Regions from separate parts of the Priestia sp. YIM B13552 genome, predicted to be linked through region 2. Evidence: a T-box and tRNA genes for the amino acid it is inferred to sense, from the RefSeq annotation. Region 2 holds a T-box; the other holds one or more tRNA genes.
The links. The T-box of region 2 lies ahead of trpS (tryptophan--tRNA ligase). A T-box ahead of a tRNA ligase gene usually reads a tRNA of that ligase, here a tRNA-Trp.

Region 1: it encodes a tRNA-Trp, which carries the amino acid that the T-box ahead of trpS (tryptophan--tRNA ligase) is inferred to sense. The anticodon was not compared.

What each region holds. Positions count from the first base shown of each region.
Region 1 is NZ_JBHZOU010000003.1:570,678-577,723, forward strand. It holds gene ACFX40_RS15020 (spore germination protein) at 1-1,325, shown strand, start outside; gene ACFX40_RS15025 (Ger(x)C family spore germination protein) at 1,315-2,538, shown strand; gene ACFX40_RS15030 (GerAB/ArcD/ProY family transporter) at 2,559-3,659, shown strand; gene ACFX40_RS15035 (Na+/H+ antiporter NhaC family protein) at 3,857-5,257, opposite strand; tRNA gene ACFX40_RS15040 (tRNA-Gly) at 5,472-5,543, opposite strand; tRNA gene ACFX40_RS15045 (tRNA-Leu) at 5,563-5,644, opposite strand; tRNA gene ACFX40_RS15050 (tRNA-Trp) at 5,671-5,744, opposite strand; gene ACFX40_RS15055 (phospholipase D-like domain-containing protein) at 5,966-7,046, opposite strand, start outside.
Region 2 is NZ_JBHZOU010000001.1:1,142,359-1,149,404, reverse strand. It holds gene opp4A (oligopeptide ABC transporter substrate-binding protein) at 1-1,438, shown strand, start outside; gene opp4B (oligopeptide ABC transporter permease) at 1,460-2,425, shown strand; gene opp4C (oligopeptide ABC transporter permease) at 2,437-3,351, shown strand; gene ACFX40_RS05580 (YjbA family protein) at 3,652-4,401, shown strand; gene trpS (tryptophan--tRNA ligase) at 4,430-5,419, opposite strand; T-box leader at 5,496-5,700, opposite strand; gene ACFX40_RS05570 (peptide ABC transporter substrate-binding protein) at 6,367-7,046, shown strand, end outside.

The DNA.
Region 1 (7,046 bases), on a different contig from region 2:
AAAATGCATTAGAGTTAATTTCCGAAGACATCGTAACAATCGGCAACGTATCGTTTGCAGACAACTGGAATGATTTACTGTCTTCTTTGATGTCAGGAGACAGCCTTCTTATTGTCGACGGCATAAACCGCGTACTCAGCGTGAGTACACAAGGCGGTGAAAAGCGTGCCATTTCAGAATCTACTACCCAAATGGTAGTGCGGGGACCAAAAGGTGCCTTTACTGAGTCTATTGGCACAAACTTAGCCATGGTGCGCCGAATTATTAAAACACCCGACTTATGGCTAGAATCGATGAAGATTGGCCGAGTAACTAAAACGGATGTGACCCTTATGTACATTCATGGCATCGCAAACGATAAAGTTGTAAAAGAAATTCGAAAGCGATTAAAAAATATTGATATTGATAGTATTTTGGAATCAGGTTATGTTGAGCAGCTAATTGAAGATCAAACGGTCACTCCTTTTCCAACTATTTATAATACAGAAAGACCCGACGTGGTGGCAGGTAACCTTTTGGAAGGAAGAATTGCTATTTTTGTGGACGGAACTCCTTTTGTCCTTATTGCTCCCGCTTTGTTCATTCAATTTTTCCAATCGGCTGAAGATTACTACGCACGCTTTGATATTGCGACGTCCATTCGTCTTTTGCGGGTGTTTATGTTTATGATTTCACTTATCGCTCCTGCTACGTATGTGGCGGTTACAACATTTCATCAAGAGATGGTACCCACGACGCTTATTGTAGCTCTTGCGGCACAGCGAGAATCCGTTCCATTTCCCGCGTTTGTGGAAGCTTTTTTTATGGAAGTCACCTTTGAAATTTTGCGTGAAGCAGGGATTCGTTTACCAAAAGCTATCGGCTCTGCCGTATCGATCGTCGGAGCTCTTGTTATTGGGCAAGCAGCGGTTCAAGCGGGGATCGTCTCACCAGCTATGGTTATTATCGTATCGATTACAGCTATTGCTAGCTTTGCCACACCTTCTTTCGATATGGCTATTTCAGCGCGTTTAATTCGTTTTTTATTTATACTAGGAGCGGCTACATTCGGTTTCTATGGTATTATTCTTATTCTTTTAATGGGAGTTGGACATCTGTGCAGCTTACGTTCATTTGGTGTTCCTTATATGACGCCATTAGCACCGTTTATTCCTGCAAGCAATGAAGATACATTGCTGCGGTTGCCATGGTGGACGATGAGAAGAAGACCTAAATTAATTAGTGATAACAAAGTTCGTCAAAGCAAACATCAAAAGCCTGAGCCTCCTTTTTCAAGAGGTATGATTAATCAGGAGATGGAAGAAGATGATCAAAATGAAACATAAAAGTTTATTTTTACTGGTAATGACCATAATGATGGTATTGCTTACTAGCTGCTGGAGTAAAAAAGAGTTAACGGATCTTGCATTTGTATCGGCAATGGGCATTGATAAAACGAAAGATGGGCGATATGAGCTTACCTATCAAATTATTAACCCGGGAAATGTAGCTGGATTACAAGGGGGCGGCGGTACCCAAAGTCCGCCTGTTACGATCTATGCTGCTTCCGGTGATAATTTAGTTGAAGCAAGCAGACGCGCTTCAGCTAGAATTTCACGAAGACTTTATTATGCCCACACCAACTTAGTCGTGATCGGAGAAAAACTAGCGCGTGAAGAAGGAATTAACATTCTTATTGATTCTATTGACCGCGATCCTGAGTTTCGAATTACGACTTCCTTAGTAATCGCAAACCAGTCAAGTGCTGCTAATTTGGTAAAAGCACTAACGCCTGTGGATAAAATTCCAGCAAACAAAATTATGAAAACGCTGGAGTTCACTCAAAGAAAATGGGGAGAAAACCTCAAGGTTTCTTTTCAAGAAGTGATGAAATCTCTCGAATCTCCCGGAGGAGAAGCACTAGTCTCGGGTTTTCGTTTAGTTGGAAATCCTCAACAAGCAGAAAAATTAGATAACCTCCAGCAAAGCGCACCAGAAGCTACCCTTCGTGCTTCTGGCATTGCTGTTTTTAAAAATGGAAAGTTAATCGACTGGTTGTACAATAGTCCAGCCAGAGGCAGCGTTTGGATTCTTGATAAAATACAAGGAACCGATATTAATGTAGACTGGAAAGGAAAAAAGGAAGCGCTTGCCTATCAAACAGTTCGTCAAAAAACGGATGTATCTGTAAAAATGGTAAAAGGAAAACCTTATGCGTCCGTTCACACTCGCGTAGAAGGCGATCTTGGAGAAGTTGAGGTCCCCGTTGATACCCGTCAACCTGCTGTAATTAAAAAAATGGAAAAAGGTGCAGGTAAAGAAATAAAAAAAGAATTACAAATAGCTATTAAACAAGCTCAGACAAACAAAGTTGACATCTTTGGATTCGGAGAAGCACTAGCACGCACGCGGCCTAATCAGTGGGAAAAACTCAAATCAGAATGGGATGACGTTTACTTTCCAAAATTAGATGTAGACGTTAAAGTAGAAGCTTACATTCGCCGAACAGGTCTGCGCAATAAGTCGTTTCTCTCTAGCGTAAAAGAAAAACAAAACTGAGGTCAGGAGGTTCTGGCTATATGGAAAAAGCAAAAATTAGCGCCACTCAATTATTTATTCTCATGGTTTTATTCGAGCTGGGAAGTGCTTTATTAGTTCCTCTTGCAATGAGAGCGAAGCAAGATGCATGGCTAGCTATTTTAATTGGAATGCTGTGCAGCTTTTTTTTCTTCTTAGTCTATCATAAGCTCTATTCCTACTATCCGGACCTTCTGCCTACAGAGTATATGCAAAAAATTTTAGGGAAGGCACTTGGAACACTTCTTGCATTCATATATATTGTCTATTTTTTATACGATGCATCACGAGTTCTAAGAGATTTCGGAGAGATGCTTCTTACTTTTGCCTATCCCGATACGCCTTTATTTATTGCCAATGCCTTATTGATGCTGGTCATTATCTATATAACCCGAAAAGGAATTGAAGCGATAGCAAGGTCAGGAGAGCTTCTGTTTATTTTTATGTATTTTCTGGCTGTTGCAGGCTTCATCTTAATTATTAGCTCAGGGCTAATTGATTTTAAGAACTTGCAGCCGGTATTAAAAGAAGGAGTACTCCCCGTTGCGAAAATTGCTTTAACTGAAACGCTGTATTTTCCTTTCACAGAAGCTATTGTATTTACCATGCTTCTTCCTTACTTGAGCAACCCAAAAAAAGCGAGTGTCACCATGATATGCGCAACGGGATTAAGCGGAATTAACCTAATTATTACGATGATCATTAACATTAGCGTACTTGGAGTTGATTTGACGACAAGATCACAGTTCCCTCTTCTGAGTACTGTCCAAACGATCCAAGTAGCTGATTTTTTAGAGCGTCTAGATGTATTTTTTATGTTCGCTATGGTTATTGGAATTTATTTTAAAGTTAGCATCTTGTTTTATGCTTCTATAATAAGTACAGCTACTTTATTTAAAATTAAATCGCCTTCCCGTCTAGCGTATCCTTTAGGCATCATTGTGTTATTTCTGTCGATTACAATCGCTAGTAATTTTCAAGAACACCTTTATGAAGGGCTGCACGTAGCGAGATTTCTTTTACATATGCCGCTATTTTCTATCATACCTATACTGCTTTTGATTATCGCCTTTTTGAAAAATAGGAAGAAGCAGCACAGATAGTATATCTCTAATAAATAGAAAAAATGGCGTTAAAATTATCGAGGTGATGTTCGTGTATATATGGTTTTATGATCATTTTGTTAATACCATCTTATTTCCGCTTACTTGTATCATGCTAGTGTGCCTATCACTAGGGCTGTATGCATACGTTAAGCTAAAAAAAATGAAAAGTGAAGAATAGATAGCTACTCCCTCATTTAAAACAAGAAAGATACAACAAGATAGAAAGCAACTGTTATTCCCGCTGCAATTAAAGCTGGCTTTAATTTATATTTGGCATATTCAATAACAGATAAATCTAATATTTTGGCGATGGTATTCGTATCGTCGCTTAAAGGTGAAGAAAATGCTCCAAAGGAACCGCTCGCAAACACCGCACCGATAATTAATGGCAAAGAAAGATCTGCAGAACTTGCAAGCGATACGCCAAGCGGCATTAAAATCCCCCATGTCCCCCAAGCAGACCCGATAAAGTAAGAAATAGCAGCTCCAAACACAAACATAAAAGGAGTGACAAACATTTGAGGAATCCACTTAGAATGTGCCGTCACAAAATTTGAAAAACCTAAGTCTTCTGTAACAGCGGATAATCCCCATACTACCGATAACAGCAGAATAACAGACATTAAGTCATTGCCTCCTGTGATAAAACCATTAAGCAAATTCTGCAATGTAAAGCGCTGAAACAAGAAAAAAATGAGGGTAATTAACGTAGTGATAATTAAAGCTACTACCATCGCTTCTAGCACGTCTGCTTTAATAAATGCTTCAAAAAAGCTGTGGCTCTTATGATGCCCGCTCCACCATGTTAAAAGTAAAGTAAGTGAAATCACAACAAGTAAAGGTACTAACAGATTCCAAGGCTTAGAAGGCAAATCCTTCGACACGCAAGGATGACAATCATGCCAATCTTTTTCGTCTTCTTCCTCTAGCTTCATAGGAGCCGTAGATGTTGAATGATGAAAAAAACTGAAATAAATCCCTACTAGAATAATCACAATCGAAAAGAAGTTATAAGGAATGCTTTGAATGAACAAAGAATAAGCGTCTTGTTTTATGCCTTGATGATCAATTGCCATTTGAATGATTGAGACCATATACCCTACAAATGCCGTTGCCACAGGAATTAAGACGATAACAGGAGTAGCAGTTGTTTCAATAACAAACCCTAGCTCTGCTGTCGTCATTTTCACTTTTTTCAGCAGCGCTCTCATGATGGGTGCGATCGTCACAAAACGAAATGTGGGAGCACTGAATGTTCCAATGGTTGAAACATAGGTTAAAATAAGGGCTTTTTTTCTTGTATCAATTCTTTCTGCAGCTGTTTCCACAAACCCCTTAACTCCTCCAGCCATCTTAATCATTCCGATAAGCCCTGAAAACGCGTATAAAAAGACGACGATTTCTATATTACTTTTATTTCTAAGAGCTTGTACAACATAGTGAAGTAGCTTTTCAACACCTCCGATAATCGAATGATCAATTAAATAAGCACCTACTAATAAGCCTAAAAACAACCCTGGCAGCACTTGTTTCGTGAAAATAGCTATGGGAATAACAATTAAAAACGGTATAATCGAAAACCAACTAGATTCCATAGGACTCTCCCCTATCTTAAAAACCATATTAGATGTCTTCACGTATCGTTCATTAGCTTTTAATGTAACCCCAATATTATGTGTATATTCACGAAAGCAACACGTATAAGCAGTACTGCTTTAATAAAATATTTCTGATTACAAACAGCATAATAAAACTCTTTATTTCTACAACAAAAAAGCAGTTTGCACATGCAAACTGCTTTTGAAAAGAAGCGGAAGACGAGGTTCGAACTCGCGACCCCCACCTTGGCAAGGTGGTGTTCTACCACTGAACTACTTCCGCGCATTTATCTAAATTAAGATGCGGGTGAAGGGACTTGAACCCCCACGTCATAAGACACTAGATCCTAAGTCTAGCGCGTCTGCCAATTCCGCCACACCCGCGTGTGAATTAAAAGATAACTCCAAAATGGCAGGGGCAGTAGGAATTGAACCCACACTGACGGTTTTGGAGACCGTAGTTCTACCTTTAAACTATGCCCCTAGAAATGACCTCTTCAAAAGAACCTCGTTTATTAACGACGCTACATCATAATAAAACATATATGGAATTTCGTCAATAGATCTTTTGATGAATCATAACTAGTACTAGCGGTTTTCAAAAAACTGTGAGGCATATCACAGCTTTTTACACATTCCCTTCACCAGCTGCAGTCCTCTTTAATCTCCGCTATTTGTTTTTAGAGACTCTGCTGTAACAAAGTACTATACAAAATGTCTCCAAAATCGTGTAAAGACCGAAAGAATATGTAGGAGTGCAGATTTTACAGGAGGCACGTTTTTTTGAGAATCCGTATTAACATCCACAGGTTCTCCCTCATCTCCCACAAGCATACTGTGAGAAATTTTAGCTTCAATAGCTCCTGTTAACTGGGCTGCAAATTCTTCACTATCTATCATAACCATGGATTCAGTATTTAAAAATGCAGAGCGCGAATCTAGGTTAAAAGAACCAACTGCACTTAAACGCTGATCGTAAACAACAGATTTCCCGTGAATTGAATAAGGCTTTTGATATTCATAAAGCTTCGAACCAGCTTTTATGACGCGATTCTTTACTCCCAAGTATGCAGAAAAAGCCATAGCATTTGGAGTGGATGTAATAGAATTAGTTAAAATAATTCTTTGCACTTTTGGTTTTACTCGCTTATCTATATACTGTTCCATCTCTTTTGTTGGTACGATATAAGGGGTTTGAACAACAATGGATTTTTCAGCTTGTTGGGAAAGCTTAATAAACGTTTTCCATATAAAAGGGCTTTTATTTATTCGTTGAATAGGATTTGTAATAAAAGAAATCTTTCTTGTAGGGATCGTTGCTTCTCTCCATACAATATAAGGATGGACAAAAGGTTCGTTTGCTTTTTTGGCCTCTTCGTATTGATCTATCAACAATTTCTTTCCTGAAAGACCGCGAAATTGTTTAGTTTTCTTGAGCTTTGGAAAAGCTTTTCGTGTATACGGATGATTCCATAATTTCTCTACATACTTCTCCATTGAGAGAATGACACTATGACTTTCTTGCTTTGTGTTATAAATCAGCACATCACGGTCATAGACAAAATTTTTATTTGGTTGACTGGCCAAGTATTTATCTCCAATGTTTCGTCCTCCAATAATACCTAATTGGCCATCGACTACTATTATTTTATCGTGAAGACGATTATGCCATGTCCAAGGTTTAAAAATAGTGAAGGGCTCATAGTACTTTAATTCTATATTATTGTGGAAAGCTAGAGCATAAAGAACATTTTTCCTCTTGCCTTTTAGCCCATGAGAGATCCCG
Region 2 (7,046 bases):
CAACTTAGCTACTTGGAAAATTAGTGATGATAAATTAACATATACCTTCAAATTAAAAGAAGGTGTTAAATGGCACAATGGCGATGAGCTAACAGCTGATGACTTTAAGTATACGTATGAGACAATAGCAAATAAAGATTACACAGGACCGCGTTATGCCAATGTAGAAATTATTAAAGGTGCTCAAGAATACCACGATGGCAAAGCAGACTCTATTTCTGGAGTAGAAGTTGTTGATCCTCATACGTTTAAAGTAACGTTTAAAGATGTTCGAGTGAATAACCTAGACACGTTATGGGCATATCCAATGCCGAAGAAATATTATGAAGGTATTGCTGTGAAGGATCTTCAAGAATCGAAAAAAGTTCGTCAGGAGCCAATTGGTGTAGGTCCTTTTAAAGTAAAGAAAGTAGTATCAGGAGAGTACGTGGAATTAGAGCGTAATGATGACTATTGGCAAGGGAAGCCTCACTTGGATAAAGTTGTCGTAAAGGTTATTGATCCATCTGTTGCGGCCGGAGCTTTAAAGAAAAATGAAATCGATGTATTAAGTGTACGCCCAGCAGATTTAGGACAAATCAATAAATTGGACAACATTGAACTTCTCGAAGGAAAAGCATCTATCTATTCTTATATAGGCCTTCGTTTTGGTCATAGAGATAAGGACAAAGGTATCAGTGTAGACGATTATGATAAGTTTAAAGATAAAAAAGTGCGTCAAGCGCTAATGTATGCATTAAATCGACCAGCTATGATTAAAGCGTTCATGAATGATAAAGCAACGGTTTCAAATACGGTTATTCCGTCTGTTTTCTGGTTAGCAGCAGATCCAAAAGATTTAAACCAGTATAAATATAACCCAGAAAAAGCTAAAAAATTATTAGCAGAAGCAGGTTATAAAGATGTAAATGGCGATGGATTTGTTGAAGATCCAGACGGTAAGCCATATAAGATCTCGTTTGGACATTACGCTGGCCCAGCAAACTTTGAGGGGCGTGCAAAAGCCATTATTCAAGCATGGAACGATATTGGTGTGAAAACTGAATTAGCATCGGGTTCATTAATTGAATTTAACTTATACAATGAAATGAAAGAAAACGATGATAAATCGTTAGATGCATTTTTTGGCTCATGGGGAACAGGATATGACCCAGACCCAAGTATTACGTGGGGATCAAATGCAGAGTGGAACCATGGTCGTTGGATTAATAAAGAATCTGATCAGCTGATTAAAGATTCGTTAAGTGAAAAAGCATTTGATGATAAATATCGTAAAGATGTTTCTGTGAAGTGGCAGAAGTTATTCAACGAAGAGCTTCCAGCCCTTCCTTTATGGGAAAATGTTAACATCTATGCAGTTAATAAACGTCTTAAAAATGTAACGATGGATCCAGATACAATCATCCTAGATTCACATAAGTGGTCAGTGACAGAATAATTAAAAGAAGGAGAATCAACGATGCTACAATACTCATTAAGACGTATTTTAGGAATGATTCCTATGTTGATTCTAATCTCCTTTGTCGTTTTTTCCCTGGCAAAAATGATGCCAGGGGACCCTTTTGGGGGCATGATTGACCCAAGTAAGACAGATCCAAAATATATCGAAGAGATGCGTGATAAGCTTGGATATAATGATCCTATCTATGTACAGTATTGGACTTGGATTAAAGGGGTGCTTCAAGGAGATCTTGGAAAATCAACAACACATAAGTTGCCGACACTTGAAATTATAAAAGAACGTATGCCTAATACTATATTTTTAGCGCTGACTTCATTATTTATTACTTATGTATTTGCTTTTATACTGGGGATGTATGCAGGTAAAAAACCGTATACTTTAGGAGATAATCTAATTGCAGGGTATAACTATTTTGCATTAGCGGTTCCATCGTTCATTGCTGGAATTGTAGGAATTTATTTCTTTTCTTTTCAGCTAGATTGGTTTCCATTTAGCGGTTCAGTAGAAGTTGGATTAGAAAAAGGAACGTGGGCATATATACAAAGTAGAATACATCATGTTATTCTCCCAGCTTTAATATTAGGACTGATGTCAACTGCTCAATATACGCAGTTTTTACGTAATGATATTATTGAAAACAGTCGCAAAGATTTTGTGCGCACAGCCAGAGCAAAAGGGACAAAAGAATCTAAAATTTATAATGTTCATATCTTACGCAATTCAATGATTCCTCTTATCACCTTCTTAGGTTTTGACCTTGTAACAGTAATTGGAGGAGCTATTATTACAGAAACAATTTTTACATACCCAGGTATTGGAATGTTATTTGTAGAATCTGTGTCGACCCGGGATTATTCTGTAATGATGTCACTAACGATGCTATTTTCAGTACTTACACTACTTGGAAATTTACTTGCAGATGTGTTATACGGCGTAGCAGATCCGCGTATTCGTTTGGATTAGGAGGAGAAAGTATGGAAATTGTAACGAAAAAAGATGTACAGCCAGAAGTGAATATGAAAGCTCCTAAAAACCTTTCTCCATGGGCGATTGCGCGAAAGAAGTTTGTTAAAAATAAACTGGCCATGATAAGTTTAGCTTTTATGATTGTGATTACGCTTCTTGCCATTTTTGCACCGCTGCTTACAAAAGCAGATATTACACGTATCGACTATATGGCGATGAATGCAGCGCCTTCTAGTGAGCATTGGTTTGGAACGGATACAAATGGGCGAGACGTATTTGCACGTACATTGTATGGAGGAAGAACTTCGTTACTGATTGGAGTTGCTTGTACAACGCTCGTTATTTTAATCGGAACTTTTATTGGTTCGATTGCGGGTTATTACGGGGGCAAGGTGGATCAATTCTTAATGCGTTTTACAGACTTTGTATTAAACTTTCCGCTAATTGTTTTCGTTGTAGTGTTAAATACAATCCTAATTGGAAAGATCTCAGGCGTTTGGACGCTCATCCTAGTTGTTAGTTTCCTAAGCTGGGGAAGTACGGCCCGGCTGGTTCGAAGCAAAGTCTTGGCTGAAAAAGAAAATGAATATGTGCTTTCAGCTGTTTCCATTGGGTGCAGCCCGTTTAAAATCATCTTTAAACATTTGCTGCCAAATGTGTTTTCAACGATTGTGGTTCAAGCCAGTTTGCAGATGGCGATCCTTATTGTGTTTGAGTCAGCGATTAGCTTTATCGGTTTTGGCGTGCCGGCTGATACGCCAAGCTGGGGGAATATGCTGACAGAAGCAAGGGAATCAGATGTGCTGCAGAATAAGCCTTGGATGTGGGTTCCGCCAGGTTTAGCTATTACATTTACGATCCTAGCTATCAACTTCATTGGTGAAGGATTAAAAGATGCTTTGAATCCCAAATCTCTTCGTTAAAAATCTATCACAAAAGTGTGATAGATTTTTTTAGGTTTGTCAGACCTCCTGACAAACCTATTACTATAGAAGAAACTCGGATTTTTTTCTGCTTATAGGGGTCGATATAGCTCATAAAGCCTTTAGCAATCATTAGCACTGGCGTTATATCTGTGCTTCGAAATAAGTGCATTTGAACAATAGCCAACAACGAAGGTATTTTACAATTAATTTTTAGAAAAATAACATCATTTGGAATAAAAATTCCTTTATCTGCCTATACTGATGGATAACAAACAGATAGTAAGTGAGGGGTAAATTATGCTATATCTTCATGATGTATGGGTTAATTGGTTTGAAGGCGAAGAAAACGGTTATAATGTGTGTCATTTCCATGAGTGGAGAAAAGACGATTGTGTAGAACTGCTCGATCAAGCACCGTTATTAAAAGTAAATCCGCTTTTATTTCATTACATTGAAAATGATCTTTCCGAGCTACCTCAACAACTACTACAAGATGTCTATCAGAAAGCATACATTCGGAAAAATCATGAACGCACGCAGGTTGAATATTGTTTTATCGTTACAGATGGAACGAATATTTTAGCAATTGATACGATGGGATATCATATTCCAATTCGAAAAAGCCGCTTAATTCCAAGACAAGAACAGTTAGTCTATGAGATGATTGCGGATCAAGAAGAGCTAGAATATAAGTTCAGTGAAGACGAGCTGAATAAAAAAGAGCATCATATTCTTTCACCGTCTCCTGAAACGATGAGAGGACTAACACGTAAAGAACGTCAGCTAAAACAGCTGTTATTTATGGCACTTGATCAGCTACATACAACAAAAAATACAGCTCAAATCCGCTACTGGTACACGGAGTGGAATCCAACGAAGTACGAAGACATTCAAGAGATGCCGTTTCAAGACGTGTGGAATCAGCTATACGATGAAACGAAGTCAGGGTGGTCACCGAAGCATAAATTATTATGCGAGCGCTTAGTAAAAGGACAACCTTTCTTTGAAAAACTTTGGGAAATTGAACAAGAGCCAAAAGTTAATTAAAAAAAACGACTGCATAGCAGTCGTTTTTTTAACGTTTACGGCCAATTCCCATTGCGTTTCGCATTTTGCGAAGCATTTTATTAGCCGTTGCATTTGCTTTATCGGCACCTTGATCTAAAATATCATCTAGCTCGCTAGAATCAACTAATTCATAATATCTTTTTTGAATTGGAGCAAGTGCTTCAGCTACCACTTTGGCTGTGTCAGCTTTAAAGTCACCATAACCTTTGCCTTCGTACATCGCTTCAATGTCTTCGATCGATTTATTGGCTAGGATTGAATAAATACTTAATAAGTTTGAAATACCTGGCTTATTTTCTTTATCGTAGCGAACAATACCTTCTGAATCCGTTACGGCACTTTTGATTTTCTTTTCAATTGTTTTAGCGTCATCCAAGAGCGTAATGAAAGCTTTTTGGTTTGGATCGGACTTGCTCATTTTTTTCGTAGGATCTTGAAGAGACATGACGCGTGCGCCCACTTTTGGAATACGTACTTCAGGGATAGTGAAGATATCATTGTATTTTTTGTTAAAGCGCTCAGCTAAGTCACGCGTTAATTCTAAATGCTGCTTTTGATCTTCACCAACTGGAACCAAATCGGTGTTGTATAAAAGAATATCCGCTGCCATTAATGGAGGGTAAGTTAGTAATCCTGCTGATACTGCTTCTTTTCCAGCGGACTTATCTTTAAACTGAGTCATACGTTCAAGTTCACCGATATACGCTACGCACTGTAACATCCATCCCGCTTCTGTGTGGGCAGGCACTTCCGATTGAATAAATAAAGTCGATTTTGCTGGATCAATTCCTACCGCTACATACAGAGCAGCAAGGCTGCGAATGTTTTTACGAAGTGCTAAACGATCTTGAGGCGTTGTAATTGCATGCTGATCTACAATACAAAAATGACAGTTATAGTCATGTTGAAGTTCAACAAATTGCTTCATCGCTCCAATGTAGTTACCTAAAGTGATTGTACCGCTTGGTTGAATACCTGAAAAAATTGTTTTCATCAAATCTTCCTTTCATCTGCACATATATGATGCTAATTTACGGATACAACATAAAAAGGCCCATCCACTCCTAGCATAAGCTAGGGGCGAATGGACCGCGTTGCCACCCTAATTAGCACACATAATTGTGAACTATCTTTATTCATGTAACGTTGAGGTCAACGTTCAAGCTTTGCACTTGAAAGCTCCAAAGTCCATTCTGCAGGTTTCAATGTTTGTTCTCACCAGCCACAAACTCTCTAAAAATGAAAATTCTGCATACTACTCTTTTTCACAGCTTTAATTATATAGTTATTCGTTATTATAACGCGAAAAAGCAGGAATTTAAACATCTTATCGCTAAAAAGTTTTATAAGACAATTTACTGGAATTTTTCAGCGGCAAAAAAAGACAAGAACCTTTTAATTAAAGCATTTCTTGATGAAAATTTGGTGGAGGATTTGGTAAAAATCTTTTATTTAGTATTTCTAATAACTTTGTAATACTCTTGTAATACCTATACTACAAAAAAGATTTTAGAAGTCTGACAAGTAGGCACAATCCTTATAAGATAAGGTTTTTTCCCTCATGACAAAAAAATACCATTAAATAATAGTATTGCAATAAATTTTTAAAATATTTATAATAGGCGTAACAAACATATTTTTTACAAAGGTATTACAATTTCTTAATTTTTCAGAAAACACAAAATAGACAATGTTTTGTTTCAATTAGCGAATTTTGTAATGAATGAGTCTTCTACATATTAAGCGCATACATTGGATTTACAGCATGTAAACAATTGATGACAGTTTCATAGAGTAGAAGAATAATTTTGCAGTGAGGTCTTTAATGCTCTACTACGTGAAAAAATAACTGATTATTTTGTATTGAAAGAGGATTAAGAAATTAGTGCATATCAAAAAAATATGGTTGCCACACAAACAAAATTTAATAGGGGGTAACACGCAATGAAGAAAAGGTTGTCGATTCTTTTCAGTTTGCTGCTTGTAATGAGCTTGTTTTTAGCTGCATGTGGATTTAACAAAGAATCTGGTGGCAGTGAAAATGCTAGCAGTGATGGCGGCGACAAGAAAAAAGAGCAAGAGCTTCGCGTAAACATTAAAACTGAGCCTTTTTCACTAAACCCAGGCTTAGCTAATGATTCAACGTCATCAAACGTATTATTACAAACATTTGAAGGTTTAACTCGTATCGGTAAAGATGGAAAACCTGAAAATGCAATGGCGAAAGATGTGAAGGTCAGCGATGATCAAACTAAATATACGTTTACGATTCGCGACGATGCAAAATGGTCAAATGGTGACCCTGTAACAGCAAAAGATTTCGAATATGCATGGAAATGGGCGTTAGATCCTAAAAACGAATCTCAATATGCATATCAATTATACTATGTTAAAAATGCACAAGCTGCTAATGAAGGAAAAGGTTCATTAGATGATGTTGCGGTTAAAGCAACAGATGATAAAACGCTTGAAGTAACATTAGAAAATCCAACGCCATATTTCTTAGAATTAACAGCTTTCTATACGTACTTCCCAGTGAATACGAAAATTGCTGAATCAAATGAAAAATGGTACACAAATGCAGGCGAAAACTATACGTCAAACGGTCCTTTCAAGCTTAAAAC